One region of the Alteromonas sp. AWJ4_199 genome, then DNA from elsewhere that is predicted to be linked to it. Evidence: predicted binding sites of a transcription regulator. Region 1 holds the regulator's gene; each other region holds the start of a gene.

The links. Region 1 encodes FliA, which starts transcription of late flagellar genes. Its sites were predicted from a motif close to CTAAAGNTNNNNNNNNNNNNGCCGATA; they were not measured.
Region 2: the regulator FliA is predicted to act here: its motif matches at 3,941-3,967, upstream of ACXAER_RS06710 (HAMP domain-containing methyl-accepting chemotaxis protein).
Region 3: the regulator FliA is predicted to act here: its motif matches at 2,584-2,610, upstream of ACXAER_RS07260 (DUF3530 family protein).
Region 4: the regulator FliA is predicted to act here: its motif matches at 4,945-4,971, upstream of ACXAER_RS13505 (DUF5610 domain-containing protein).

The regions. Positions count from the first base shown of each region.
Region 1 covers NZ_JBSWUR010000003.1:193,612-201,448, forward strand. The annotation lists gene ACXAER_RS17940 (protein phosphatase CheZ) at 1-675, opposite strand, end outside; gene cheY (chemotaxis response regulator CheY) at 710-1,093, opposite strand; gene ACXAER_RS17950 (RNA polymerase sigma factor FliA) at 1,130-1,861, opposite strand; gene ACXAER_RS17955 (MinD/ParA family protein) at 1,858-2,724, opposite strand; gene flhF (flagellar biosynthesis protein FlhF) at 2,730-4,139, opposite strand; gene flhA (flagellar biosynthesis protein FlhA) at 4,169-6,268, opposite strand; gene flhB (flagellar biosynthesis protein FlhB) at 6,434-7,558, opposite strand; gene fliR (flagellar biosynthetic protein FliR) at 7,643-7,837, opposite strand, start outside.
Region 2 covers NZ_JBSWUR010000001.1:1,531,273-1,539,109, forward strand. The annotation lists gene surA (peptidylprolyl isomerase SurA) at 1-785, shown strand, start outside; gene pdxA (4-hydroxythreonine-4-phosphate dehydrogenase PdxA) at 799-1,785, shown strand; gene rsmA (16S rRNA (adenine(1518)-N(6)/adenine(1519)-N(6))-dimethyltransferase RsmA) at 1,782-2,609, shown strand; gene apaG (Co2+/Mg2+ efflux protein ApaG) at 2,618-2,992, shown strand; gene ACXAER_RS06705 (symmetrical bis(5'-nucleosyl)-tetraphosphatase) at 3,000-3,827, shown strand; gene ACXAER_RS06710 (HAMP domain-containing methyl-accepting chemotaxis protein) at 4,111-6,135, shown strand; gene lysC (lysine-sensitive aspartokinase 3) at 6,208-7,557, opposite strand; gene ACXAER_RS06720 (DUF192 domain-containing protein) at 7,618-7,837, opposite strand, start outside.
Region 3 covers NZ_JBSWUR010000001.1:1,673,012-1,680,848, forward strand. The annotation lists gene rapA (RNA polymerase-associated protein RapA) at 1-1,779, shown strand, start outside; gene rluA (bifunctional tRNA pseudouridine(32) synthase/23S rRNA pseudouridine(746) synthase RluA) at 1,830-2,546, shown strand; gene ACXAER_RS07260 (DUF3530 family protein) at 2,700-3,587, shown strand; gene ACXAER_RS07265 (hypothetical protein) at 3,731-4,054, shown strand; gene ACXAER_RS07270 (AmpG family muropeptide MFS transporter) at 4,155-5,501, shown strand; gene ACXAER_RS07275 (response regulator) at 5,607-7,784, shown strand; gene ACXAER_RS07280 (GGDEF domain-containing protein) at 7,781-7,837, opposite strand, start outside.
Region 4 covers NZ_JBSWUR010000001.1:3,066,871-3,074,707, forward strand. The annotation lists gene sthA (Si-specific NAD(P)(+) transhydrogenase) at 1-1,333, opposite strand, end outside; gene ACXAER_RS13490 (acyl-CoA desaturase) at 1,573-2,700, opposite strand; gene fabR (HTH-type transcriptional repressor FabR) at 3,041-3,634, shown strand; gene trmA (tRNA (uridine(54)-C5)-methyltransferase TrmA) at 3,713-4,810, opposite strand; gene ACXAER_RS13505 (DUF5610 domain-containing protein) at 5,001-6,317, shown strand; gene ACXAER_RS13510 (RNA recognition motif domain-containing protein) at 6,393-6,857, opposite strand; rRNA gene ACXAER_RS13515 (16S ribosomal RNA) at 7,348-7,837, shown strand, end outside.

The DNA of each region.
Region 1 (7,837 bases):
TGGGCCTTCTGCCTCTACACCATCAACCTTATCGGCCTTAACGCTAGATGATTTAGTTTGTTCTGCACCGTCACGCTCACCAAACATGGTCAACATGTTTACAAGGCTTTCTTCTACCTCTTTAACCAGGTCAATTACGCGACGAATAACTTGCCCAGTTAAATCTTGATAACCTTGTGCCATCAAAACTTCAGTAAGTAACTGTGTAAGTTTAGCTGACTGATTCGAACCGTCTTCCAACAATTCGTCTAAGTCTGCACATAAAACCTTAAACTCACCCAACTCGATTTGGCGGTTCATCAGCTTTTTCCACTCTGGCATTACCTTCTCGATTCGCTCCGAAAGCAATTCAGCTATCGGCATGCTCGCCTCAACGGCGTCCATAGTAGTATTAGCAGCTTTTTCAGTTTCTTCAATTACGTAGGTAAGGCGGGACTGTGCATCGGGAATATCGTCTGTAGCTAAATTTTTGATGCGATCGTCTATTTGGAAGTTGTTCAATGCGTCGTGAAGTTGACGCGTTAACTTTCCTACCTCAGCAAACAACTCAACATTTTCTTTCATTGAGACTGCTTCAAGTAGTGCATTAGCAGAGGTCTTGTCACCCTCTTCAAGATAAGTGACAAGTTGCTTTGCTTCTTCCAACGATATTGGAACGTTTACATTCATTGACATCCAGTAAACCTCATTTATCTGTTGAGCGTCTGGATCAACCTAAACGTTCGAATATTTTATCTAATTTTTCTTTTAACGTTGCTGCTGTGAAAGGTTTAACGACGTAGCCATTAACACCCGCTTGCGCGGCGGCAACAATTTGCTCTTTCTTCGCTTCAGCGGTAACCATAAGCACAGGCAAGTGCTTAAGCTTATCATCTGCTCTTATCGCGCGTAGTAAATCGATGCCCTGCATGCCAGGCATGTTCCAGTCAGTAACTACGAAATCGAAATCGCCTTGTTGTAACATTGGCAATGCAGTGCTTCCGTCATCCGCTTCCTGAATGTTGGCAAAACCCAAATCTTTGAGTAGGTTTTTGATGATGCGTCTCATGGTTGAAAAGTCATCGACCACGAGAATTTTCATGCTTTTATCCAAAATAGCCTCCACTGAGGGGTTAATTGTTATTAATCTCTATTCTTCGTCAGCTTGCCACGACTTCATTCGTGATTTGAGTTTTAACATGGCTTGACTGTGAATTTGACTGACTCTCGACTCACTTACGTCAAGAACCTCGCCTATTTCTCTTAAGTTTAGTTCTTCATCATAATAAAGTGAAAGAACAATCGCTTCTCGCTCGGGTAATGTCGTGATTGCATGGGCCAACGCTTTTTGAAAAGCCCCTTGCATCAAATCTTCCAGCGGTGCATCACTACCTCTAGTTTGCTCTGTAGTGATCACATCCTCCGACACCCCCAAATCTTCAATGCCCACCAACTTTCCAGCATTGACTTCATTAAGCATCTGATGATAATCCTGCAAGCTTACATTTAGCTTGTCAGCAATATCAGAATCTCTTGCGTCACGCCCAGTTTCACTTTCTACCTGAGATATCGCCTCAGTAATCGCGCGACCATTGCGGTGAACAGAACGTGGCGTCCAATCACCTTTGCGTATTTCGTCAAGCATGGCACCGCGGATGCGAATACCTGCAAATGTTTCAAAGCTTGCGCCTTTAGAACCGTCAAAATTCCGTGCGGCCTCTAGCAAGCCAATCATGCCTGATTGGATAAGGTCATCAACAAGTACACTCGCAGGCAGTCGCGCCATCAAATGGTGCGCAATTCGCTTAACCAGAGGCGCATGTCTTTCGACTAACTGCGATTTATCTGTTTGCTGTTGATAAGCGGCGGCCTTGCTGTTCAACGTTGACTTCCTACGGCTTTTTCTGCAACTAATTGTTCAATGAAAAATTCTAAGTGACCTCCAGGCTGCGCTGGAATAGGCCAAGTAAGCGCCCTGTTTGCTAGCTTGGTTATCGCTACGGCTGCAGGAGAGCCAGGAAAAGCATCAACAATAGCTGTTTGCTTACGCACAGCCTTGCGAATATTTTCGTCAAATGGCACCGTCGCCACTAATTCTAGTGCAACATCAAGAAAACGCCCTGTCACTTTGCTTAATTTGCTAAATAATTCCTGACCTTCTCGCACATCGCGAACCATATTGGCCACAACTTTAAAGCGAAAAACACCGTGCTCACGGTTAAGGATTTTTATCAGCGCATACGCATCAGTTAGTGATGTTGGCTCATCGCAAACCACCACCATGATATCTTGGGAGGCTTTAGAAAAGCTTAATACCATATCTGAAATGCCAGCAGCGGTGTCGACTATTAATACGTCTATTTGAGAACGCAGCTCGCTAAACGCTCTTATCAAGCCAGCGTGCTGTGTGGGTGAGAGTTCCGCCATTGACTGGGTTCCAGATGTGGCGGGAGCAATCTTAATACCGTGGGGGCCGGTTACTAAAACCTCGTCTAACGTGCACTCGCCAGAGAGTACGTGAGATAGGTTTTTCTCAACTCGCAGGCCTAACATCACATCTACGTTTGCAAGACCAAGGTCCGCGTCAAGAACCATTACACGCTTGCCCTGCTTCGCCATGGCGATAGCAGTGTTAAGCGTAATATTTGTTTTACCGACGCCACCTTTACCACCGGTGACGGCGATTACTTTGATTAACCGTGATTGCTTCATTTTTCTTAAGCTACTCGCTTGATCGTCAATCATACTGCTTATGCTGTTTTAATTGCGTTGTTACCACTAGTATGATTCAAACCGTACTTTTTATAAAGCTTTGCAGCAGCGGAAACTAAAGATTTCGCTTCTGCAATCTTAATGTCTTCAGGCACTTTTTGACCATCGGTGACATAACTAACCGGTAGTTGGTATTCAACCGCTGCACTAAGTACCTCTCCTAAAGAGTAGCACTCATCTAACTTTGTGAAAATACAGCCACTTAGTTCAATATCGTCATACGCTTGAATGATTCTCTGCAAAGCCGGATATTGCGTATTGGCTTGCGCTACCAAATATTTTTTAACTTTTGGCATTTGGCCATTATCGAACTGCTTAATTTGCTTAATTAATCGACTATCACGCTGACTAAAACCTGCTGTATCAATCAATACTAGTCGCTTATGACGAAGTTGGAACAATAAATCTGCAAGTTCTTCACTAGTTTGCGCTTTTCGCACAGTACAGCCAATAATTTTTCCGTATGTCGCTAGTTGCTCATAGGCTGCAATTCTATACGTATCAATAGTAATCATAGCCACCGATTCTGCACCATATTTCTGTGCGTAGCGGGCGGCTAACTTTGCAACCGTGGTTGTTTTACCTGTACCAGTAGGCCCGACTAATGCAACCGCACCCTGTGAGCTAAGTATATCGTTTCCGGTAACATTTATGCGATTAGCCAATAGGTTAAGAAGATATACCCACGCGTCACGTTCGTTGTAATGAGCCGGTGTATAGCTAATCAGCTGAGTTGCAAGTGCACTACTCAAACCCATATCGGTTAATCGCGTGACCAAGTATTGATGAACAGGTTTTTGACGCTTGTTCTTCGCTTCCATTAGGTCAGCAACTTGATACTGCAATACGTCGCGAAGTGAAGCTAACTCTTCTTTGATTTGAGCTAGTTCAGCAGACTGGGATACAGAAGTTTCACCCATACTTGACGCTTGATGCTCAGGAAAAGTCTGTTGCTCGATAGCATCTTGTACTGGTGACTGTGTTTCAAGGTCGTCGATAAACGCTTCTGAAAAATCTAAGTGAGATGCAATTTCGTTGGCGTGCTTAGCGTTCGTTGACATTGGCTGTGCTGGTTGTGCAGAACTGCCTGCAACTGTGTTTCCACCATGCTGCTTTTCCAACAAGGCTTTTAAGCTATCAGGACCATCGTCGCCAATAATTTCACTTAAGCTAGGCACAGCCTTTTGGCCAGGCGTTTTAGCAGCGGTCTGTGGTGCCGCCTTAGGCGTGAAAAGCTTAGCTTCAGGCTCTTTGTCGTAGGCTGCAACAAGCTCAATACCGTCGGCAACTTTGCGATTTGACATGATCACGGCGTCACTGCCCAACTCAGCTTTAACCTGGCTTAACGCCTCACGCATATCTTTGCCGAAGAAACGTCTAATTTTCATTGCAACCTCTCCAATCACCCAGTGTCAGATTATTGACCGACCGAACTGACTATTTTTATTTGTTTGTCATCAGGCACTTCCTGGTAAGAAAGAACATGAAGCCCAACAACCGAATACTTTAAGAAGCGAGACAGTACGGGTCGTAGCATTCCAGAGGTAAGGAGTACCGCAGGCTCTCCCTCTAACTCTTGCTGCTGACTGGCTTGCTGCAATGATTTCTGCAGCTTGTCTGCCAGACCTGGCTCTATGCCAGCACCGTCTTCGCCACCTGCTTGAAGTGACTGGTGCAACATCTGTTCCAACTCTGGCGCCAAGGTTATGACAGGTATCTCTTTTGCCCCCTGAGTAATTTCCTGAACGATTAAACGCTTAAGGGCAATACGCACTGCAGACACCAGTACATCTGGGTCTTGGCTACGTGTACCGTACTCACTAAGCGTTTGTACAATGGTACGCATATCGCGAATAGGCACGCCCTCAAACAATAAGGTTTGCAGTACTTTCACTACCGTACTTAACGGGAGAATATCTGGTACTAGTCCTTCCACCAATTTAGGGTGCTGTTTGGCCAGCATATCTAGAAGCTGTTGCGCTTCTTCATGCCCAAGTAACTGATAGGCGTTATTTGAAAGTAACTGACTTAGATGAGTCGCCACAACCGTAGCGGCATCAACAACCGTGTATCCAAGCGTTTGCGCGTGCTCGCGCTTATTAGGCTTAATCCACACCGCATCTAGCCCGAAAGCAGGGTCTTTAGTAGCGCGTCCTTCTAATTTTCCGAACACTTGCCCTGGGTTAATGGCAAGCTCTTCGTCATGACTTATAACGGAATCGCCAATAGTGACGCCGAGCATAGCGATGGTATAAGTGTTAGGCTCTAAGTCTAAGTTGTCGCGTATATGAACAGGTGGAATAAGGAAGCCCAACTCTTGCGATAGTTTCTTACGTACGCCTTTAATTCGTGTCAACAACTCACCACCTTGAGATTTATCAACAAGCGGAATTAAGCGATAGCCCACTTCTAAACCAATGGTATCCACCTGCTGAACGTCGTCCCATCCCAGCTCTTTAACTTCAGGTGCAACAGTTTCATCTTTTGATATATTCTCTGGCAATTGAGGTTCTTCAGCTTTCTTCTTAGCTTGAACTGTCTGCCAATATGCGAAGCCCGCAATCAAAAATGAAAAACCCAAGAATGCGATATGAGGCATACCCGGAATGATACCCATGACGAAAAGCACGCCTGATGCTATATAGAGCGCTTGATTATTTCCTAGCTGACCACGGATCTCTTTACCCATTTCTTGGGTTTCGTTTTCTCGAGTAACGATAATCGCTGTTGCTACCGAAAGTAGCAATGAAGGTATCTGCGCCACCAAACCATCACCAATGGTCAAAATGGTGTAGATCTCTATGGCATTTCCAAATGAAAGACCGTGCTGAATCATGCCTATGAATAAGCCGCCAACAATATTGATAAGCATGATAAAAAGGCCGGCAACCGCATCGCCTTTTACAAACTTTGATGCACCGTCCATCGACCCGTAAAAGTCAGCCTCTGCGGTTATTTCTTCGCGACGCTGACGCGCCTGGTCTTGGTCGATATAGCCTGCATTAAGGTCGGCATCGATTGCCATCTGCTTACCTGGCATAGCATCCAAGGTAAAGCGAGCACTCACTTCTGAAATACGTCCCGCACCAGCAGTTACTACCTTGAAGTTGATAATAAGAAGGATAGCGAAGACAACAATACCTACAGCATAGTTACCACCGATAACCACAGCACCGAAGGCTTCAATCACTTTACCTGCCGCATCTCCCCCTTCGTGGCCGTACAGTAATACAACCCGCGTAGACGCAACGTTAAGCGCCAAACGCAGAACTGTCGCTATTAGGAGTACAAGTGGGAAAATACCAAAATCCACAGGGCGTTGGGTGAGTACCGCTACCAAAATAATGACGAGAGAGAGCGCAATATTAAAGCTAAACAATACGTCGAGTAAAAACGGCGGCATGGGTAGTATTACCATTCCCATGATTGCCAAAAGGACAATAGGCGCGCCTAAACCACTGGTAAAATTTTGCAGCTGATTTTTATCGAATCGCTGAAGATAACCGGATAACTGCATGGCTGGGTGTCTCTCTATCAGAAAATTGACGCTTTATGTAAATCTTCAATAGAGTTTTCAACTAACGTGCCAGCTTTATACAAAGCGGCATATACATACACCAATAGAGCCCAAAAGTATGCGACAAGTATAAAAAGGCAAAAAAAACCGCAGTAAAATAGTCACTTAGCGACGGTATTCTGGAGGGATAGGCAAATCTCGTTTAAGTGGTTTAGGACGCTTACCCTTTCCTGCCCTATGTGCTTTAAGCTGATAGACGTGTGCTAGCACCTGCGCTACCGCCATAAATAAGGCGTTCGGAATTTCATCGTCGACTTCTGTCGAATAAAAGATGGCACGAGCGAGCATAGGAGAAGGTATTAAAGGTACGTCATTGGCGGTAGCAATTTTTCTGATATGCATAGCCAATTCATCAGCCCCTTTTGCTACCACAACTGGGGCTCTGATTCCCTGTTCGTCGTACTTAATGGCTACAGAAAAGTGGGTGGGGTTAGTCACAACAACGTCTGCCTGTGGGACTTCCTGCATCATGCGTTTAGTTGCCGCCTGATATTGCAAGCGACGAATACGCCCTTTTACCATAGGGTCGCCTTCTGCATTTTTTCGCTCGTCTTTAACCTCTTGCTTGGTCATTTTCATTTCTTTATTGTGCTTATACATTTGATAAGGCACATCGATGAGTGCAATGGGGATCATGCCGCACACCAGGATAAGAAACGCCCACTTGAGCATGTCGAGTGCGTGAAAGATGTTTCCCGGATAAAGCTCCATATCAAGGTGGAGCGCTTCATCTTCAAAGAACAGTAACGCCCCAATAGCCATGCCAATTATGACCACCACTTTTGCTATGGATTTTAGCAACTCAACCAAGCCGTTCGTGCCGAACATTCGCTTGAACCCTTGAATTGGGCTCATCTTAGAGCCTTTGGGCTTCGCGCCTTCCCAAGTAAAGTTGAAACCACCAAGGGCGATAGAGCCATAAATGCCCGCTATCATAGCAACCACCATATAAAGCAATACCGCTGGACCTACCGCAGAAAAAGCTTCACCCCACGCGCCAAACATGTGGGTGATATCATAGGTTTCGTCACGAGAAAGGATGAACATTCGCTGAGTAAGTTTAAAAACAGATTCAGCAATCCAGCCGCCTACAAATAAAAACATAAAGGCACTGACGATAAGCACCAACGTAGTGGATAGTTCACGGGAACGGGCTAGCTGCCCTTTTTTTCGGGCATCTTCGAGTTTTTTCCCCGTGGGGTCTTCTGTTTTTTCGCTTGAATCTGCCATGCTCGATTATGCTCTCTCGCCTAGTTTATCCAACCAATCTGTTCACAGTCTCGCCATACTCTGCAAACGACTAGCATTGCTTGTCTAACGACAAATATTCAATAGTTCACACATAAACTGCTCAGCTCTGAACCATTGGGTTTCGAAGTGTGCAGTAAAGTTATCAAGTGTTATCCAAATAATCAGTAAGCCCATTACCTGAGCGATCGAAAAACCAATACTAAAAATGTTTAGCTGTGGTGCAGCTTTGGTCATTACGCCAAACGCCAAATTCACGAT
Region 2 (7,837 bases), on a different contig from region 1:
AAGGTGCAACGCAGGCAGAGTACCGATTAGGTCACATCCTTATTGGCTTCCCACCTGAACCAACAGACGAAGATATTCAGGCAGCACGAGAGCGCGCAGACAAAGTTATCTCTTTATTAGAATCGGGTTCTGATTTTGCTAAAATTGCCATTGCGTCATCATCAGGTAACGAAGCGCTAGAAGGTGGTGACATGGGTTGGCTTAACATTAATGCTATGCCTACCCTATTTGCTGAAGCAATTCAGGGCAAAGATAAAGACGCCCTTGTTGGACCAATCCGAAGCGGCGCAGGATTTCACATTCTTAAAGTACTGGATACTCGAGGTATTGAGAAAGTCACCGTGGAAGAAGTGAACTCACGTCATATCCTGGTTAAGCCATCAATTATTTTGAGCGAAGAAAAAGCAAAAGAGATGCTAGTGCGCTTCAAAGAAGAATTGAAAAACGGTGAAGCGGACTTTGCAGAGTTGGCTAAAGAATATTCAGAAGACCCTGGCTCAGCCCTTCGCGGTGGCGAACTAGGTTGGTCTGACCCAGGTAATTATGTACCTGAGTTTAAAGAAGCATTATCACAGCTTGAACCTGGCGAATACAGCGACCCAGTGCGGACTGTTCACGGCTGGCACTTAATTCAACTTAACGACCGTCGCATGGATGACGCAACGGATAAACGTAAAGAAGATAAAGCATATCAGCTTATCTTTAACCGTAAATTTTCAGAAGAAACCGAAAACTGGTTACGTGAGATGCGTGATGCCGCTTACGTCGAAGTTGTCGAATCTTAATAATAAGTTATTCATGAGCACACCAATTAAAATAGCAATAACGCCGGGAGAACCGGCCGGTATCGGGCCAGATTTGATCATTAAACTGGCCCAGGAAACATGGCAAGCCCAGCTTGTCGTGTTTGCCGATGGCGACATGCTAAAAGCACGAGCAAGCACCCTAGGGCTTCCGTTGACGTTAATCGATTACGACGAAAATAACCCGCAGATACAAGCTGCGGGTTCGTTGTTTATTAAGCAGATAGACAAAACCACTGACGTTATCCCCGGAAACCTTGATAGTGAAAACGGGCTGTATGTGGTCGAAACCTTACGCCAAGCGTGCCAGGCCAATATGGACGGCGATTTTGACGCTGTTGTAACTGGCCCGGTGCACAAAGGCATTATTAACAAAGCCGGTGTATCCTTCAGTGGCCATACTGAGTTTTTTGCTTACCAGTCCAATACCATTGATGTGGTTATGCTGTTGGCAACTGAAGGGCTTAATGTGGCGCTTGCTACAACTCATATCCCACTTGAATACGTAGCAAAAGCAATCACTCGCGAGCGCCTGCACAAAGTTATTCATATTATCAATACTGACCTAAAGCTAAAGTTTGGCATTAAAGAGCCTCACATTTACGTATGCGGATTAAACCCGCATGCGGGTGAAGATGGCCATATTGGTACTGAAGAGATCCACACTATCGTCCCAGCGCTAAATGAGCTAAGAGACGAAGGCCTTAAGATTACCGGCCCCCTGCCCGCTGACACCATATTTCAGCCTAAATACCTAGAAAATGCCGACGTTGTGCTAGCTATGTATCACGACCAGGGCTTACCCGTGCTAAAATACAAGGGTTTTGGGGCGTCAGTGAATATCACATTAGGATTACCTTTTGTTCGCACTTCAGTCGACCACGGTACTGCATTAGATTTAGCAGGTACAGGTGAAGCCGACGCCGGTAGTTTCAGAAAAGCATTGGAAAAAGCCATTGAGCTTGCACATCATCAACAATGAGTAAAACACATTTAGGCCATACGGCCAGAAAGCGATTCGGGCAGAATTTCTTACACGATGACTACGTGATAGGTAAAATTGTTGCAGCCATCGCGCCAAAAAGTGAGCAAAACCTGGTAGAAATTGGACCAGGTTTAGGCGCATTAACAGACCCTGTTTGTGAAGAAGTTGACGCATTAACGGTCATTGAACTTGACCGCGACCTTGCCAAACGTCTGCGACACCACCCATTTAACGGTGAAAAACTAACCGTTATTGAACAAGACGCGATGACGATGGATTTCGGCGCACTATGCAAAGAAATGCCAATAAAAGACAAGAAGCTTCGTGTATTTGGTAACTTGCCTTACAACATTTCAACGCCGCTAATGTTCCACCTTTTTGATCATGCTCATTGCATCGAAGACATGCATTTTATGCTTCAAAAAGAGGTGGTGAACCGACTAGCTGCTGGACCGAGATCTAAAAATTACGGCAGGCTTTCAGTAATGGCCCAGTACTATTGCCACGTGATCCCTGTTTTGAATGTTCCGCCAGGTGCCTTCAAGCCACCTCCGAAGGTAGACTCGGCCGTTGTAAAACTAGTTCCACATCAAGCTCCACCCGTTGATGTTGAATCAGTAAATACCCTTGAGCGCGTTTGTGCACAGGCTTTTAATCAACGCCGAAAAACTATTCGTAACTCACTGAAAGACAGCTTAAGTGAGGAAGAAATCCGTGAGTTAGGGTTAGATCCAACTTCTCGCGCAGAAGTGTTATCGCTTAACGACTTTGCCACTATAGCTAACGCTGTATCGGCAAAAGAGCACCAACAAGAGCAATAAGTTCCTCTATGGATGTACTTGATATAAAGGTGCGGGTGAAAACCCGTCACCTTCCTGACCACCTGCCCTCAGATTCTAAGCAGTTCGCGTTTGCCTACCACATTACTATTGAAAACAATAGTGAGCATACCGTCCAACTGCTTAGTCGCTATTGGAAGATAACCGACGCTAACGGTAAAACGTCAGAAGTAGAGGGTGATGGAGTGGTAGGAAAACAGCCTATAATGAAAGCTGGTGAACATTTTGACTATACCAGTGGCGCAGTCATTGACACACCGGTTGGCAATATGGAAGGCTACTATGTAATGGAACTAGAAAGCGGTGAGCGTTTTCGCGTTCCTATAAACGTATTTCGCCTAGCCATTCCAAGCATTCTTCATTAAGGTTTCTATGTCTAAAGGTAACACCTACGTCATTGGCGATATTCAGGGCTGTTATGACGGTCTTCGTCGCGTATTGGATAAAGTAGAATTTGACGAGACAAACGACAAGCTGTTTGCTGTCGGTGACTTGGTTGCAAGAGGAGAAGATTCGCTTAGCACATTGCGCTTTCTGAAATCTCTTGGCAGCCAGTTTAATAGTGTTTTAGGTAACCACGACCTACATTTACTCGCCGTTGTTAACGACATCCGTAAAGCCAAAAAGTCAGATAAGTTAGACCCGCTTCTTAACGCTTCGGATTTAAACGAACTGGTTGATTGGTTGCGGCAGTTTCCTCTAGCGATGAAATTAGATGAAAACTCTGTGATGGTCCACGCGGGACTTTATCCTAAGTGGTCTATTGATGAGTGCGTTTCACTTAGTGATGAAGTTTGCAACATCCTTAAGTCCGCTGATTACGCCACTTTTCTTTCAAAGATGTACGGAAATACACCCTACAACTGGTCAGATAAACTTAAAGGTGACGAGCGACTGCGCTTTATTGTGAATGCGTGTACGCGCATGCGGTTTGTTCATACCGATGGCACCCTCGACTTTGACAATAAGTCTCATCCTAGTACTGTTTCTAGTAGTGCTAATAGCACCTTAAAGCCTTGGTTTGAAATAGAAAACACAAAGTTCACAACTAGCCAGCGAGTAATTTTCGGACACTGGGCCGCGCTATCAGGACATACAAATAACTCACAGTTTGTTGGTTTAGATACTGGCTACGTGTGGGGGCAAAGTATGACGCTATTGAATTTAGATACCGCAACTTTGATTAGCGTACCGGCATAGAATCATTATTATATACACGCCTACAGATACGAAACTTATCCGCGGAAGAGCCTGCTTTTTTCGGTCAAACTGGTTGTACCAGTAATAACAATCAGACTTAAGTGCTAAATAAAATAAACATTAAGTCTTTGTAGCCGATACACTTACTTGTAAAAGTAACGATGATGTTTCGTTACCTGCTCAGCATTCAAGCATGCATCACTTTATAAGTGCTATATTTTGTTAGCTGAGGCGGGTAATATCGTTAGGGATAAAAATAAAAAACACTCATCCAGGAGTTCCGATGAAAATAACGGTAGCCACACGCGTAATCGGGGGATTTGTAGCGATTAGCGCACTTCTAATCGTTATAAGTGTTGTCTCACTTTATAACCTCAATTCCATAGGCTCTGCAACAGAGGAAGTAAATGACGTTGCCTTGCCCACGGTAGCAGGCAGTAATGCACTCAAAGCAAGCTTCCTGAATATGGGTCGACTTACCTTCGAAAGCTATATCGAAGAAGATTTAAGTGATCTTAAGAACAAAAGAGCGTCATTTAACTCTGCCCAAGACACCTTTGAAAATGAGTACAACAAGCTAGCGCAAGCCGTTAGTAATGAGCCAGAGCTAAGAAACACGTTAAACAGTGTTCGTGAATCTTATGATGCGTATATCACTAATGTTGAGGCTATGTACAAGAATCACAAAATGTACCTCGACTTGCGCAACAATATACAAGACAGACTAGGTGATGCTGAAGATAACGCAGACGATGCCTCCACCTACCTTTTGGATTTTTCGGACTTAGATTCAGTGCAGCGCGATCCTAATCTTAGACGTGCAGCTGAGATCGGCGGCCAGCTTGAGACCTCACTACTTTCTCTTTTAACTGTTTCATATGAATATATAAAAACCGAGACATTAGTACGTTCGCAGACATTAGGTAACGAAGTTGATCTTGTCGTTGAAAAGGTGGTTACCCAGCTAAGCGATATGGTTGAAGCTGCGGGCGGTCGTGATGATTCAGGTACGCTTGATGATATTAACGACTTGGTTAACGATGCCATCAACGCCATTAAAGCTAATGATGGTGTAGTACAGCTTCATGTCGATCGCCTAGAGCGTAGAAATGACGCAGAAAAGGCACTTAACGCTTCAGATTCAAATATCACTCAAGGGGTTATCGAACTTGAAAACCTGCTTAATCTTGCTGATAAAAAAGCGTCTCATATAGAGAGCCAAGTAAATGGTGCTATTACAACAGGTAACACCTTTGTTATCGTTGTTGTAATCATCTCTATTGCTGTTGCAGCGTTCATTGGTTACGTCACAGTTCGCGCAATTACACGCCCACTTTATCGCGTAAACGAGCTACTCACTGTTGCTTCATCAGGTGACCTTACTCATCGCCTAGACGATTCAGCACAAGACGAGTTTGGGCTATTAGCAAGAAACTGTAATACGCTAATTGGCAACCTCAAAGAGCTTATTACCGCCATCAATGTTCGGGCAGAGCAGCTAGCTGCAGCGTCGGAACAAACATCAGCAGTGACGGCACAAACCACCCACTCTATTCAGGATCAGAAATCACAAATTGGCCAGGTCGCAACAGCTACAACAGAAATGCATTCAACCTCGCAGCTTGTTGTGCAAAGTGCGGAAGACACACTTAGCCAGATTCGCCATGCAGATGCTGAAGCTGAAAATGTTCGCCAAATCTCGCTAGAGAACAAAAATACTATTGAAATCCTATCTCGAGATGTACAAGAAGCAGCCGACGTTATTAATAAGCTTCATCAAGATAGCGCGAGCATTGGTGGCATTCTTGACGTTATTCGCGGTGTTGCCGACCAAACTAACTTACTTGCATTGAACGCCGCTATCGAAGCTGCCCGTGCAGGTGAACAAGGGCGAGGCTTTGCGGTAGTTGCAGATGAAGTGAGAACCCTTGCGAGCCGAACACAGGAGTCGACGCAAGAGATCAACGCCATGATTGAAGTGCTTCAAGCTGGGGCTGAAAAAGCGGTATCTGTGATGGATCAAGGTAAAGAGCAAACTGCAGCATGTGTAGCACAAACTGAAAAAGCCACGCAAGCGCTAGATATTATTTCCGACGCGGTTCACAAAGCCCATGACGTTAGCTCTCAAATTGAGCAGTCTGCCCGTGAACAGAATACGGTATCGCAAGAAATCAGTGAAAAGCTTGAAACTATTGTGAGCATTGCAGAAGAGACAACTTCGGGTGCACAGCAAACATCTGAGTCTAGCCATGAAGTGGCACGTCTTGCCGAAGAGCTACAGCAGTCTATCAGGCAGTTTAAAGTTTAATATTCTAAGAGTAATAAAAAAAACGGTCGCCTTGAGGCGACCGTTTTTTTTACGCTTTACGCAAACCTAGACTTATTCAAACAATGCCGAATGCAGCTTGCGAACCACGTCGTCACTGTCGGTCTCGTTGACCAAGAATGATAAGTTGTGCGGGTTAGCACCAAAGCAAATCATACGCAGATTGAAATCAGATACCGCAGATAGAATCTTGCTAGAAACTCCAATTGCCGTTTGCATGTTGTTACCTACAACAGTGACAAGGTCGTAACCTTTTTCCACTTTAACGTCACAGATAGTTTCAAGCTCGGCGATGGTCTCTTTATTCAAACGCTGGGCTACAGAGTTAGCTGGGTTATCAAGAGTAAAAGATACCGAGATTTCCGATGTTGTTACCAAATCAACACTCAGCTTATGCTTAGCGATGATAGCAAATACCTGCTGTAGGAAGCCTTGCGCGTACATCATTTTCGGTGTTTTCACTGTCACCATTACTTGCTCTTTACGGCGAGTAATAGCACGGTACGGTGGTTCGTGCTCACAATCACGCACAATCCATGTACCACCCTTTTCAGGCTCTTTGCTTGACCCTACAAACACTTTAATGTCTTTACGTAGAGCTGGCTCCATAGTGGCAGGGTGCAACACTTTAGCACCAAAGGTGGCCATTTCCGCCGCTTCTTCAAAGCTCAGTTCAGGCAGCGGATGGGCAGCAGGAGTAATGCGCGGATCAGTTGTGTACACACCCGTTACATCAGTCCAAATCTCGCACGATTCTGCATCAAGCGCTTCAGCAAGTAGTGCAGCCGTAAAATCAGAGCCACCACGACCTAACGTTGTAGTGCGGCCTTCTTCATCTGCACCAACAAAGCCTTGTGTAACTACAATAGCGTCTTTAATTTCGGGCGCCAGCAACTGTTTGGCAAGTTTTTCAATTTCTTCTATTTGAGGCGCGCCTTCACCGAATTCGCTGTCAGTACGAAGTACTTTGCGAACATCAAAGTTCATGGTTTTCACGCCTTGCTCTGCAAGTACTGATGAGAACATCAATGATGACATTCGCTCACCCATAGATAGCAGCTGATCTTTCAAATCATCGCGGTGAAGAATTTCTTCGTGAAACGCTAAGCTACGCATTTCTTCTAGCAAATCGTTAAGTTTGGTCTCTATTGCATCTTTGTCTTTAAGCTTATTGAGAATAGCGTGTTCTATATCAACAATGGCTTGGCAGGTTTCTTCAATTTGCTGTTGCGTCATTGGAGTATGCGCTAAGCTAACAAGGTGATTTGTTACCCCTGCTGAAGCACTCACTACCACAATGCGTGTATTTTCATTACCGGCAACAATTCGGGCGCAGTTTTGCATTACTTCGTAATTCGCTACGCTAGTTCCACCGAACTTAGCTATCGATAAGGCATTTGTCACTATATTTAACTCCAGAATAAAACTAGCTTTTCGCTAGCAGCAACCGTGCTTTTTGCACGGTTAATCAATCGTTATTTGGTCGCCTACTTTAATATTATTCTCGGCAAACCACCCTTGGTTCATTTCCAACGCGTAAAGTACCTCTTTCGATGATCCGACCGACTCCAAACTATGGGGAGTGAGAGGTTTTATATCCGTTATTACGCCATTTCTGTCGATAAATGCTACGTCTAGGGGAACAAAGGTGTTTTTCATCCACATGCCCGCTAATTTAGGGCTA
Region 3 (7,837 bases), on a different contig from region 1:
TCGAAATACAGCCAACTGGCCGATGCGGTAGCGCCATTACTTTCAGACGCCGAGCCTAACGACAAACAACGCAGCAAACTCGCAGAATTCGCGCCTGACGTAATGGAACATGCGGGTGATTTAAGTGCGCCGGAAAATCGCCATGCGTTGCTGCACCAACTTATCGATTGTCACGGCACAGGTCGTATGCTGTTTAGAAACCGCCGCGCCAATATCGAAGGCTTTCCGATGCGTAAATTAAGCGCTTACGAACTGGCTTTGCCCGAGGTTTATTCAGATGCCGTGAGTGGCGGCGACTTAACCTATTCACTGTATCCTGAACGTATGGCAAGCGTGGTTAACAGCTGGACCAAGCAAGACCCGCGCGTTGAATGGCTGCTTGATTTCATGCAAAGCGTTAAGCCAGAAAAGATTCTGCTTATTTGCGCAAGCGCCCGTACAGCGCAAGAATTAGGTGAGGTTATTCGCACGCAAACCGGAATTCGCCATAGTGTATTCCACGAAGGCATGAGCATTGTTGAACGCGACAAGGCGGCCCATTATTTTGCTGATGAGGAAGACGGCGCACAAATTCTACTGTGTAGTGAAATTGGTAGCGAAGGTCGTAACTTCCAGTTCGCTCACCATTTGGTGCTGTTCGATTTGCCTATCACGCCAGATCTGCTTGAACAACGTATTGGTCGCCTTGACCGTATTGGCCAAACCCAAACCGTACAAATTCACGTGCCGTATTTAGCGAAAACCGCGCAGCACGTATTACTAGATTGGTATCACGAAGGGCTGAATGCTTTTGAGAAGACCTGCCCAACCGGCTCTGGCGTGTTCGACGACGTTAAGCCTTTGCTTATTGGCGCCTGCTTACACCCTGACGATATGAGCGCCCTTGACGAGCTTGTGAACATGAGTGTTACGCTAAACAGTCAGCTAGTGGCGCAGCTTGAAGCCGGTCGCGATCGTCTTCTAGAGCTTAATGCTTCGGGAGAGGGCCGCGTAGAACAACTGCTTGAAGACATTATTACCCTTGATAGCGAACAAGATTTGTCGCGCTTTATGGGTCGCGTATTCGATGCTATTGGTGTTCAGCAGGACGAAAAAGGCAATGACTGCTTTATTCTTATGCCAACCGAGTCGATGGTGAGCCAGCTTCCAGGTCTTGACCCAGAAGGCATGACGGTTACTTACAAGCGCCGTGTTGCCACCACGCTAGAAAACGTGCAGTTTTTAAGTTGGGATCATCCACTTGTGCATACCGCCATGGACGTAGTACTCACCGACGTACACGGAAAGAGCAGCATGGGCTTCATTGCCGAGCCGTCTTTGCCAAAAGGCGCTTATTGGGTTGAGGCGTTGTTTGTGCTGCAGGCGCAAGCGCCTAAAGCGCTTCAGTTGGGTCGCTTCTTACCTCAAACGCCTGTGCGAGTGTGTTTAGATGCGCAAGGAAACCCGTCTGAATTAAGCTTCGACGTTAAGCGTAAAATTGGACGTAAGATCTCGGCTCAGCTTCTAAAAGCCTTGCAACAGCCGCTTGAGCTTGCCATAGAAAAGGCGCGTAAGCTTGCTCATCAGCAAGCTAACCAAAAGCAGCATGATGCCCTTAACGATATGCATAGCACATTGAATGATGAAATACAGCGCTTACGCGATCTTCAAAAGCGCAACCCTGCTGTGCGCGATAGCGAAATTGAATTTATTGAAACGCAAATGAATGCGCTCGATAAGGTCATTCAGGAAGCTGATGTTCAGCTAGACGCAATACGTATTGTGGTGAACAACCCGTAAATGCAAAATGTTAAGCACTGAAAGAACAACGTTGAAGTAACGAGTACATAATGGCAAACCCGAGTTTTGTTTATAACCCGCCTATGACGCCTTATCTTGATATCCTGTATCAAGATGAGGATGTGGTGGTAGCGCACAAGCCTAGCGGGCTGTTAAGCGTGCCAGGAAAGGCATTAGAGCACCGAGACTCGCTGATCAGCCGGGTGAACCGTGTTTATCCCACCGCCACAGTAGTACATCGCTTAGACATGGCGACTTCAGGTATTTTGGTGCTGGCGCTCAATAAAGACAGCCATCGCCATATCTCGAAACAGTTTGAACTTCGGCAAACTAAAAAACGTTACTTCGCCCGAGTTCATGGGCATGTAGAACAAGACAGCGGAGAAGTTAACCTTCCCCTTATTTGCGACTGGCCGAACAGACCGAAGCAAATGGTAGATTTCGAGCGCGGTAAGAAAGCAGTGACGCATTTTGACGTTGTCGAGCGTAACCATGATGAAAATGGATTGCCCTACTCTTTAGTTGCCCTTTATCCCATCACAGGTCGCTCTCATCAACTGCGCGTGCATATGCTTGCTTTAGGCCACCCTATTTTAGGGGACAGACTTTATGCCCATGAAGAAGCGCTATCCATGGCCTCTCGCTTACAGCTACATGCAGAAAGCTTGAGTTTTTCCCACCCAATACTTGGTCATTGGCTGCACTTTAATGTCACCATCCCTTTTAGTCCGTATTGCCCACCTCCACTTTCAGAGCGCATTGAGTAGCCCCTTAATGCGTCTCGGCCTTTATTAAACAACATTATTTTAGTTTTAAAGGGCGTTGCCGATAATCTTAATAGAACGAATTCGTTTATAAACTGATTTGATGCTGGCAAAACTGTCCGTATCAAGGTGATAGTTAAAGGCATACCATTTTTTATGAAAAGGCACGCTCTCCTTTTAACCTATGCATTGATTGTTTCGCTGCTGCCTATGACGGCTCATTGCGACTTTTTTACGGACGTAAAAAATGCTTATCTGCCAGGTGAAGTAAAAGCCCTTATGATAGGCGAAATGGAAGCCCCAATCATTGAAGTTGAGTCAAAAACACCGCTTCCCTTAGGTGTTGCTATCGTGCTTACTGAACCCTTTCCGTCTAGCCTTACTTTGGCGCAAGGAAATAGCCTTGCTAACATGCTTGCTGATAAAGGCTGGAACGTCATCATAAGCCCTTTCAATATGCCCATAAGCTCGTCTAACGCCGAAACCAGTGGTGAACAGGACAGCGAAATGTTGACAGAGGAAGCCTCGTCACCGACTGAAACTGCGCTAGTCATTCACCCTCGAAGTAACCAACTGACGCAATACCTCAACTTTGAAGCGGCAACAGAAGCCCTGACATTGCAGCTCAACGCTTTAGATAATTATTTACAAGACAAAACCGGATATCGCATGGTAATCGCGCAAGGTATGCTTGCTACCACTTACCTGTCTTCTATAGAAACACAGCCTAATTTACAGCCTGACACGTTTGTGGCTATTTCACCGTTTTGGCCAGAGGAAAATACAAACAATTTAGTGATTGATACCATAGCGAAAGCGAACTTTCCTGTGCTCGACTTAACCCTCAGCGACTTCAATGACTGGGAGGGCATCACCACAATGAAAAGAAAAGTTAGAGCGAAAAATGAACTAAAGTTACACTACAGGCAAGTTATCATTCCAAATAATTCTTCAATCTTTAGTATAAAGGCGATTGAAAAAACGTCTTATATTCAAATGGTTGCAAATAGCACTATAGGCTGGACCAGACATCTAGGCTGGTAATTCCTCAATCTTGGGATTAGGCTAAATCAGTATCCAAAACAGTTACCTACCTTTATTCACACGAATAATGGGGTGCTGAAGTCAATGGTAATCTTGTTATGGACTATACTATTTTTTAGCAAACAACGACGGTTGAGTGGCTTGTGAATGTTCAAGATTTTGTAGATAACAAAGCGAAACAGCTGTGTTTCTATTTGCGAGCATTTTGGCAGGGAGAGCTTCCTATCGAGGAGATCGAGCTATTCTTTTGGGATAGTATGGAAGAATGGGGGCAAATTGAATGCACATTAACCCAGCCATATACGCAAAAAGAGCGTGTTTTTTGGCATTTGCTTCATCAAGTGCATTACTGGAATGAAGATAAACTAACAAAAGACCAGTTTCTTGTTGATGAGTTAACAAACTGTGTTAACTTTCTGGAAGGTTTAGGGCACTGCCCTCTGGATTGCGTCGGGATCCGCCCCTAATTTCCGCTCACTTACAACGGTATACTCCCCCCTTGGGTTAAAACGTATCGCTTAAAATTTCATCATGCCCCCACAGTTTTATTGCTAAACACAATGGTTCATGGCTCAATACACTTTTGAGTCAACGCCGAAGGCCGAAGTATTGCTTACTGCATTAAAAACGTTCAACGACAAACGCTATCTAGCGATTTTTCTATTTGGCATTTCCAGCGGCTTTCCTTGGATCATGATTGGTTCAGTGTTATCGGCTTGGCTAAAAGATGAAGGTTTATCGCGTTCGGCTATTGGTCTTTTCGGTATCATCTTCGCCACCTACTCATTTAATTTTTTATGGTCGCCCCTTGTCGATAAGCTTAAGCCGCCGTTGTTAGGACAAAGACGCGGTTGGATCTTTTTGATGCAAAGCGCTGTTGTTTTCCTGTGTCTGGCCATGTCCCAACTTACCGCAAACCAAGACCTATTCTACGTAGCCTTGATTGGTTTACTCATCGCCATTGCTTCTGCCACCCAAGATATTGCTATTGATGGCTTTCGTATTGATTGTATTGAAAAAGAAGATAAAGATGGTATGTCTGCTGCCTCATCAGTAGCAACAGCTGGATGGTGGACGGGCTACGGTGGCCTTGGCGCTATCCCCTTTTTCTTAGCAGACCTCACTTCCTGGACTTGGCCAGATATTTACTTATTACTTGGCGCTATTATGGCCTCTTTGGCAGTAGCTACCTGGTTTGCTAATGAACCCGCAGTTAATAGGGAAGCTTTGCTTGAGCAAGTAACGGATGTAGGCGCAAACAGCTCTACAGCAATTAACTGGATAAGAACAACACTCATAACACCATTTTCGGAGTTCTTTAACCGCAATGGCATCAAGCTGGCTGCTTCATTCTTACTGTTTATTTTTCTTTTTAAAATTGGAGAAGCGTTTTTAGGTCGTATGAGCATCGTCTTCTATAAAGAAGTGGGTTTTTCAAATAGCGATATCGCCACTTACTCAAAGTTACTTAACTGGTGGGTGACCATTATATTCTCTTTACTTGGCGGGTTAGTGAACATCCGCTATGGTATTTACCGAGGGCTTATGATTGCTGGTGTTGCCATGGCGGCTTCAAACCTTCTGTTTGCTCTTATCGCACAAACAGGACCTTCAACTTCACTGTTAGCCATCACTGTAATTGTCGATGGTTTTACCGGAGCATGGAGCACTGTTGCCATGGTCGCCTTTATATCACTCTTATGTAACCGCGCTTTTAGCGCAACTCAATATGCACTTATGGCCTCACTAAGTGTTGCAGGACGAACATTGGTTGCTTCTAGCAGTGGTTTAGTTGTCGATAGTCTTAATGGAAACTGGAGTTTGTTTTTCATTTTGACCGCTGTCATGGTGGTCCCAAGCCTTTGCTTTTTATATTCCATAAGAGAGCACATAAAGCGCGTCGAAGCGCCATAAATTCCTTACACCCTGTTGCTATCTACATTTAGTGACCTTGCAAGTTTGTATTAGTTGCCTACATTTAAAGAAGGTAGTTAATACAAACTCTTGCAAGGAAGAAATTTGAGCGCAAACAAGGCTGATCCACCGCAACGCAAGTCATCATTGGCATTTGCCGCTTTTACCTTTTCAAAAGTAAACGCCACGGCTATGTTTTTCGCGGCCATTATTATCTCAATCTTGTTTGTGTTAAACACCAAACAGCAGTCTTCCATTACTAACCTTGAGCAAAAGAGTGATTTAGTAGACAGTATAATTACCGCTGAACATCGAATTCACCAATTCAATAGACAAACTCAAAGCGATAATGGCAATCATACCGCTCTAGCCCATCAGTTACAGGTAACGTACCAGGGGTTACATCGATATTTACAAGACAGATGGAGGGTCAGCGACGCTCCTGCGCCCGTTTCTAAAGAAGAGTTTACAAAGGCATATAAAGGTTTAAATAGAGCCACAGCCGAAGAAAGCGCCAAAACAACGCGAATATTGCTTTATACGCTTATGGCGCTCCCCCCTACTGAAATGAAGCCTTATATTGATGATGGCTTTAGCCTTCTTCCTCTTCTAAGCACCTTACAAGCGGAAGAAAATGCGGCGTTACTCCGTGTACAGGCACTGCGGCAAAAGATGTTGATAACCACTTTATTTGGCGCAGTTGTTCTGGTTCTTTGGTATCTTGGTGCGTGGATTATTAGTAAAAGCTCACCCAAGAAATCTCTGCGAAAACTCAACAAGTCAAAGGTACGGCTTGCTATTGCTGATAATGATCAAGACCTACAGAGCAAAGAGTTTTTACAGCTTATCAGCCATGAGTTTAGGGCCCCGATTAGCGCCATAATTAGTGCCTTAGAGCTTATTCCTAATTTGGAAGATCAGCGTACTCGGTTAATTCAACAAGCAGAGCAATCCAGTTATCGACTGCTAAATTTAACCAACAACCTTACTGATATACTCAATAATCACATAGAGGATGACCTACAACTTGCAAAGGTGGACTTGATCAGCTTGTTAGACGAATGCATATCCCCATTTTCGATTAGAATTAAAGACAAAAAACTCGAGTTCAACATGCACTGCAGTCATAGCGTACCTAGCTATGCTGAAACCGATCCTATGGCTCTTTCTAAAGTCGTTACAAATATTCTCGACAATGCCGTCAAGTTCACGTCCACGGGTCTAATCGACGTAACCGTCACAACGTTCGTTAAAAACAAGGGGATATTTCTAATAATCATCGTAAATGACACTGGCATTGGCATTGATGATAGTACACAGAAACGCATGTTTGAGCGCTTTTATAGAGGAGAGCATTCGCAAAGCCAGCGCTACCCAGGTGCAGGAATTGGCTTATCAGTAGCCAAGCGCAGTATTGATAGACTTGGCGGTACTCTTCAGGTTAATAGTACTGTCGGCGTCGGTTCGGAATTTAAAATAGCACTGCCTATAAAGCCCCTAGAAGATTCACCATCGGTGTCATCTACCCCTTCAAATGCCAAATTCGCGGTTGTCGACGATTTAGAAATATCAAGGCTTCACCTTCAGTCCATTATTACCAGAGAAGGGTATAGCGTAAGAGCATTTTCGTCTGGCGCCAACCTTTTGAACCTTCACGAAGAAGTGCTTCAATTCTCGGGCATTATTGCCGATTTATATATGCCTGGGATGAATGGGCTTGAATTGGTGAAAACACTGCGCGCCATTTACGGAGAGCGAGTGCCACCGGTCATCGTATTATCGGCAACACCGGATATTGCAAATATTATCGCCAACAGCGAGCTACCCATATATCAGAGCTTTGTTAAACCCATCGACAGAAACCGGTTTGTAGACGCCATTCATCAACTAACGGTAAATAATAAAAAAGTCATAAAAGATGTAGCTAAGGCCAACATATTAGTTGTTGAAGATGAACCGATTAACGCCGAGATGGTGGAGTATATGCTACAAAGTATGGGTCACAATGTGACGGTGAGTTATACCGGCGACGATGCCATTAGCCGAGTTAACGAAACAGTCTTTGACTGCGTGTTGCTCGACATCAACCTGCCAGATATTAACGGTTTGGAAGTAGCAAAAATAATGAAAGAAGGGCACCCTACCCTCCCTGTAATTGCCCTTACCGCTAACGCCCACCGAAATGATAAAGAGGCTTCACTGCAAGCGGGCATTCGCTATCACCTTGTAAAGCCGGTTACCTTTCAGGAACTTAGAAATACCTTGCGCCTTGCGCTTTCCTAAAGTGCGCTCTGGTCTAAGCGGTAAATGCGGTACTGGTTTCTACCATTTTCTTT
Region 4 (7,837 bases), on a different contig from region 1:
CTATGGTGTTGCCTTCACCTTTTTGCTGCATAATGGCTTGGCCGATATGAACAATCTCTGAGGCACGTTCGCCAAAGCAGTGAATTCCCAAGATCTGTTTTGTTTCACGATGAAACAAGATTTTCAAACTCCCTGTCTGCGTTGACGCAATCTGCGCTCTGGCCAAGTGCTTGAACTGGGCTCTACCCACCTCATAAGGTACCTTGGCCGCAGTAAGTTCTTGTTCTGTCTTACCTACCGAACTAATTTCCGGAATGGTGTATATACCAGACGGAATATCCTCTACCAATGCAGAGTGTGTTTTAATGCCAAGCATGGCTTCTGCAGCAAAGCGTCCTTGATTATAAGCTGCTGATGCTAAGCTTGGATAACCAATCACATCGCCAACTGCAAAGATATTGTCTACGTCAGTCTGATAATTCTCGTTTACTCTAAGCTGGCCTCTACCATCAGCTTTTAAACCAATATTTTCAAGTTTCAGGGTATCTGTGTTGCCCGTACGGCCATTAGCAAACAATAAGCAATCGGCCCGCATGCGCTTACCTGACTCTAAGTTTAAAATTACTGAATCATCGGTAGCTTCGACAGAAGAATAAGTTTCGTTGTGGCGAATAAGCACGCCGTTATTCCATAAATGGTAGCTAAGCGCATCAGATATTTCGTCATCTAAGAATGACAATAGACGGTCTCGCATATTAACCAGATCGACTTTTACTCCCAAGCCTCTAAAGATACTGGCATATTCCGACCCAATTACACCTGCACCATAAATTATGATGGACTTTGGATCGTGATCTAAAGATAAGATGGTGTCAGAGTTATAAATACGGGGGTGATTAAAATCGATATCTTTCGGGCAATAGGGGCGCGAACCTGTGGCTATCGCTATTTGTGCTGCTGTAACCGTGTCCTTCGAGCCATCTTCTCGAGTTATTTCCAAGGTGTGGGCATCGACAAAGCTGGCTTCGCCATGAAACAAGGTAACGCGGTTCCTATCATAAAAAGAAGAACGCAGGCGAGTTTGGCTTTTCACTACACCACTAGCATGGCGCATGATGTCTGAAAATGTAAGGCTCTTACTTAAGTGGTTGTCGGCAAACAGGGGAGACGTATTGTATTCAATAAGACGACTGACAGAGTGACGAAGCGCTTTAGACGGAATGGTTCCCCAATGAGTACAGCCACCGCCAACAGCTTCGTAGCGTTCTACCACTGCCACTTTTTTACCGGCCTTGGCAAGCTGCATTGCAACACCCTCTCCACCGGGGCCAGTGCCTATAACTATCGCATCGTAATGATACGACGGAGCTTTAGTTTTTTGCTTCGTTGCCATGTTATCTTCCCGTATTATTGCTTCTATGATGTGGCGTCTGAAATCACAATAACCGCCATAATTCAGTTTATGATGTAGTTTGAACATCGAACTTAGTCTATAGCTAAGCTGTTTATGCCAACCTTACAAACTCTAGTATAACTACCTTACTTGAAGTGTCATTCAAACTATAGATCAAAAAAAACCACATAAGCATAGACTTATGTGGTTTTCTACGAATACAAGAGTAAAGAAAGTATTTACGCCATTTGAAGCGACAAACTCTGCAATTGGGTCCATTTTTCTTTCTGAACAGCAAAGGCGTGCTTCATCTCTTTATATTTGTAAGCTAGCTCTAACCCTTCAATGCTGCGCTTTAACGTACGCTTCTTAACGCGCATAACGCGCTTTTTCGTTGCGTAGTACTCACTCATCCGCTGCATTAGCAGGTCGTACTCTTCTTGAATAGTGTGCATCATTTCTTCCGCATTCGGTAGTAACGATACTTTTTCACTTGCCCTTTGAAGCTGCATGGCCGCCAGAGCTTTTTCGATGCGCTCTTCAGGTACTTTGCGAAGGTTCGACGTTAAACCTACATAAGACAGCCCTTTGATAAGCCATTTAGTAGGATCAAACTGATACCAACGAATGCCATTGCGGTAGTCGTACTCAAATATGTGATGATAGTTGTGATAACCCTCACCAAAAGTGAAAAATGCTAAAACGCCATTATCACGTGCCGTATTCTTATCAGTGTAAGGCTGACTACCCCAGAAGTGAGCAAGTGAGTTAATGAAGAAGGTAACATGGTGAACTAGCACCAAGCGCAATACACCAGCTACTAATATCATGCCCAATACGTCGCCGTTCAGATACCCCAACAGACCAGTGATACCAAAGTTAGCAGCGAGTACGATAGGCAAGTAGTATTTGTGCTGCCACATTACAACGCTATCTTTTTGTAGATCTTTACAATTGCTGTAATCATCGTAACGCTTAGCTTGATACTCGCGTAACATCCAGCCGATGTGCGCAAACCAAAGCCCTTTCTTTGCAGAGTAGGGGTCTTTGTCGTTGTCATCTACATGGCGATGGTGAACGCGATGATCTGACGACCAGTGCAAAATACTATTTTGCAGGGCCATGGCACCACCAATCGCTAATACAACACGAACTACAATGTTGGCATCGTAGGTTTTATGTGACCACAAGCGATGATATCCAGCAGTTATCGACATGCCGGTGAAATAGAATAGGAATATAGCGGTACCGATTTCTGCCCAATCGATACCCTGATATGCCACCCATAGCGGCACACCTATAAATGCAATTGCGCCCGATATTATAAATACCAGCACATTCGTTAGGATAAGAGGAGGTTTTTTCATTTTATACAACTTGGCTTACAACTGTTCGCTAATTTATCTTTTTACGAGGCTTCAGGCAAGCAAAACCAAGATAAGTTCTGCTTACATGTGTGAAGTTTAATTATAGCCTAGGGTGGCAAAAACGTAGCTAAAACGTAAGAATTAACGTTTAACCCTTGTTTATAAAAGAGATGATTTTGTTTTCCTTTCCCCATCAGGGCGTGTTGCGATAAACTAGGAATGTTAGTCTTTGATGTACGAGGTTCGATTGCGTTAATGGTTATTCAGATGACGTTGACAGTAGACTCTAAAGTTAAAAAATCATCAGACCATTAAATGTTAATGAACACAGGGGGCGAACGTGAGCCGACAAGAACAGAAATTAAAAACCCGTCAAAATATCATCCATGCCGCGTTTTCACTGCTAGATGAAAACCGCAGTTTATCGGCAATCAGCTTGCGTGAAGTCGCCCGAGAGGCTGGGATTGCTCCCACGTCGTTTTATCGACACTTTAAAGATATGGACGAGTTGGGTTTAACGCTGGTGGATGAAGCGGGTTTAGCGCTTCGTCAGCTTATGCGTCAAGCTAGAAGGCGCATTGCTTCAGGTGGCGGCGTCATTCATACCTCTGTGGAAACCTTCATGGAGTTCATCGCGGCCAACACAAACGTATTCCGTTTATTATTACGCGAGCATACCGGTACATCATCTGCTTACCGATTAGCAGTATTTAGAGAAATTCAACATTTCATCGATGAACTTACTGATTACATCATCGAACAGCAAGGCGTGGAGTACGCCTGTGCCCAGTTACAAGCCGATGCCATGGTAAGACTGGTGTTCAGTGCCGGAGCTGAAGCATTAGAAGCAGACGATAAACTTCGCCGCGAAATTGGTGAAAGGGTGAAAGCGCAGCTTCGCTTTGTTCAAGTAGGCGCTACGCAGAAAGCCTAGCAAGGAGGAAAATATATAGCATCAAATGTTCTTCCAAATTATATTTCAGTGTGAGCTTTTTTCTTACTTACACGCAAACTAGCTTTTGCGTGTAAGTAGAACACCTGCCTCAATGTGATGAGTGAAAGGAAATTGATCGAATAGCGCCGATTGAGCAACGTCGTGAGTTTCACTTAAAAGCTCAAGGTTTTGCGCCAAAGTTTCAGGGTTACACGAGATATACACAATATTATCGTAATCCTGAATCATTCTTAGCGAGTCTTCATCTAATCCAGCTCTTGGAGGGTCAACCAATACAGTGGTGAAATTATAAGTGCTTAAATCAATGCCTTCTAAGCGACTAAACGTACGCTCGCCCTTCATAGCCTGTGTGAATTCTTCGGCGGCTAACCTTACAATTTTTACATTGCTCAGCTCGTTTTGCTCAATATTAAACTGAGCTGCTTGCACTGAAGGTTTAGCTATTTCGGTACCTACGACATTATCAAAGTGAAGTGCTAGCGGAAGTGAAAAGTTACCGGCACCGCAATACATTTCTAGTAAGTCTCCAGAGAGTGGTTTAACACAATCTAAAGCCCATTCAATCATGCTACAGTTCACTTCGGCATTTGGCTGAGTGAAGCTATTTTCTATATGCTTGAATGCGAATTCTCTTCCGTTTACTGGTAAACGCTCAATTACAAAATCGTTGTCGATAATAATCTTTTGCTTTCTAGCGCGACCAATGATGTTTACTTTAGGAAAGTGAGTCTCAAGTGTCGCTTTTAATTCTCTTGCTGCCACTTGCCATTCTTCATCTAATTGACGATGGTATAGAAGGCTTATAACAAGTTCACCAGACAACGCAGAAAGGTAATCGATTTGAAATAACTTTTTTCTTAGAGCCTCGTTTGGTCTAACTTCTTCAAGCAAAAGTGTCATCGCATCGTTTATTGCTTTACATGCAGGGGGAAAGCTATCTACACGATATTTTTCTTTCGTTTCCTGATTAAACATGATGTGAAATAAGTCATCGCCCTCGTGCCACACTCTAAACTCTGCGCGCATGCGGTAGTGTGTTGGCTGAGATGGGAATACAGAAAGCTCAGGGGCATTGAATGGAGAAAGCAACGCGGTGAGACGATTTACTTTTTCGTCTAACTGATCTTGGTAGCGTTGTTGTTCAGTGGTGGTCATAAAATTCTCCATTCATTGTTGAGGTCGCGAATTGTAGTCCCTTAAAAAATAACTGCAACAAGCGCTCCCGACTTCTTCATTATTAATACGCGTGATTGCCTAAGTAGCCTTTAGAAAAAAATGCTGTATTAATATTAAACAATATTGATTCTTTGCCGATAATAAGAATGAGGATAGTGAGGATCAAATTATGAACGTGGGTCAAATTAAAGCTTTTATGGGAGACCAAAAGGTTGATCAGAAAGCAGATCAAAAGGCAACGGTTCACCCAAATGAAGCGCTTAAAAAGCAGTTGCAGCAAGACGGATTGCAGCAAGCCGCTGAGTTTTCGAAGCAACAAGCGGCTTCAGTATCTGTTTCAAGTAGCCAAACGAGTATCGGCTTGCGCGTGGTAAGTAGCAATATTAATCAAGCGTTGGAAATAGATGGGCAAAAACCACAAGAAACGAAAGAGAAAAATCTTGAAGAAAAGTCGAATGATTTATTCGATTTTGAAAAAGTAGCCCGAAACGTACTTAAGTTCGTGGGTAGCGTTATTCGCGGCGCAGCCGATGGAGGTGCCAGCGACGAAAAGCTGACCGGGCTATTTAGCCAAGCAAGAGAAGGAGTAAGCCGTGGCTTCGCAATGGCTGAAAAAGATCTCGCTGGGTTTATGAATGAAGAGATTGAGCAAGGTATAACGAAAAGCCGGGATCTTATTGATACGGGTATTAATGATCTAGAAACCGATATCTTTGGACGCCAGCAGCCTAATGCTGTTCAGTTGTCTTCGTTAGAAGCTGTTGCAGCATCGGACGAAAAAAGCGGTAGTTTGATGATTCGCACTAAAGATGGTGATGAAGTGAGCTTTAGTTTTGAAAGCCTGCGTTCTTTCCAGGCTTCTCAGCAACTTAATTTTCAAGCTCAGGCATCTCAAGAGCAATCTGACGGTAGTGGTGAGCAAAGTGAAAGCAATTTCTCAGCGTCTTACACTGAGCAAACTTCTTATCAATATTTTGAGCGAAGCGGCATTAGTTTTTCATTGAAAGGAGAACTCGATGAAGATGAGTTGGAATCGATAGCTGATTTAGTTGGGCAGGTGCAGGATCTAGCTGATACCTTCTATAGTGGTGATATCGACAAGGCATTTGAAGAAGCACTGAGTTTAGGCTTTGATGATAAAGAGTTGGTTGGTTACGCACTACAGTTAAATAGGACTACGCAAACCGAAGTGCTAAAGACATACGAAAATATTCAGCACTATAACGAAGATAAAAGCGACAACGCGAAGTTTGGTAATGTGGTTAGTCCAATCGCTCAATATCTAGAGAAGATGATGGATACCTTTGCTAACGCAGAAAGTAAGTTAGAAAGTAGTGAAGACTATAATGCGTTAATAGCTGGTATTATTAACGAGATGGAAGATGTACAGGTTCCTGACCTTATATCCGCTATAAATAGATTTCGTTCTTTTAACCAAACTTTATTAGATGGCCTTCCTCAATCTGCTGAAACCAGCGAGAGCTAAAGCTTATGACAATAAAAAGCCCGGAAGCGAGAGCTTACCGGGCTTTTTTACATTACTAAAAACTACGAATAAGAGTTACGCGTGTTCGACTTTGTCTTTTGCAGGTCGAACTTTCAAAGTCCGTTCCTGGAAGATTGAGTCGTTAGTTTTATCAATAACACTACTAAGGTCGTCTGTGACAACCTCGATAAAACCGTAACCTTTTCTTTTTCCAGTTTTGCGATCCTTCATTAAACGAACCGACTGCACTTCAATAAAGCTACTGAAGTACTCCTTTACTGCGTTCTCGTTTGCTCTATAGGGTAAATTACCCACATATAAAGTTTCGACTGATCCGTTATTGGTGTGTGCTCTGGCATCTGAGGAAGATGGACTTTGAATAAGAGACGCTAGCCAAGGAGTAACGATACCGCTTATCAGCAGAGCTGCAGATACGGTAAGTGGAACATGGACGTTTAAACTAGCAGAAGAAAATAACAAATACCCTGCAATTGCAAAAATAGCGCTAATTACAGCGCATTGAATAAAGCCTACTTTCATATACCTACCTTTCTATTGTTTATTATGGTGTTGGAGGCTGTATATAGTTTACTCATTTGTAACAATTTGAACAATAAAATGTGAAAAAACTAGTCGAAAGATGCATTGAGCCAATGGAAATGATGCAGAAATGAGCGGTTAACACCAAAAGCGCCTTAAAATGCAAAAAAATCCAATTTAAGTGTTGATCTTTCTCAAGAGGTATCTATAATGCGCTCCACGTTCTGAGGGGGCTTCGAGAAAAACAAAGTCAACTTAGCAACAAATGCGAAACCAAGTTTTCAAGCAAATAAAAAGTTTAAAAACATGGTTGACATCGAAAATAAACGATGTAAAATGCGCAACTCACTCGAACAGGGTGGGTCACAAAGAAGCAGCGGCTTCTAGTGAATTGCGACAAAGTCGCAACGTTCTTTAACAATTTAGACAAGACAATCTGTGTGGGCACTCGTTAAGAGTGTCACAACGACGATTCATATTTCGATATATTTAATTGAAGAGTTTGATCATGGCTCAGATTGAACGCTGGCGGCAGGCCTAACACATGCAAGTCGAACGGTAACATTTCTAGCTTGCTAGAAGATGACGAGTGGCGGACGGGTGAGTAATGCTTGGGAACTTGCCTTTGCGAGGGGGATAACAGTTGGAAACGACTGCTAATACCGCATAATGTCTACGGACCAAACGGGGCTTCGGCTCCGGCGCAAAGAGAGGCCCAAGTGAGATTAGCTAGTTGGTAAGGTAAAGGCTTACCAAGGCGACGATCTCTAGCTGTTCTGAGAGGAAGATCAGCCACACTGGGACTGAGACACGGCCCAGACTCCTACGGGAGGCAGCAGTGGGGAATATTGCACAATGGGGGAAACCCTGATGCAGCCATGCCGCGTGTGTGAAGAAGGCCTTCGGGTTGTAAAGCACTTTCAGTTGTGAGGAAAAGTTAGTAGTTAATACCTGCTAGCCGTGACGTTAACAACAGAAGA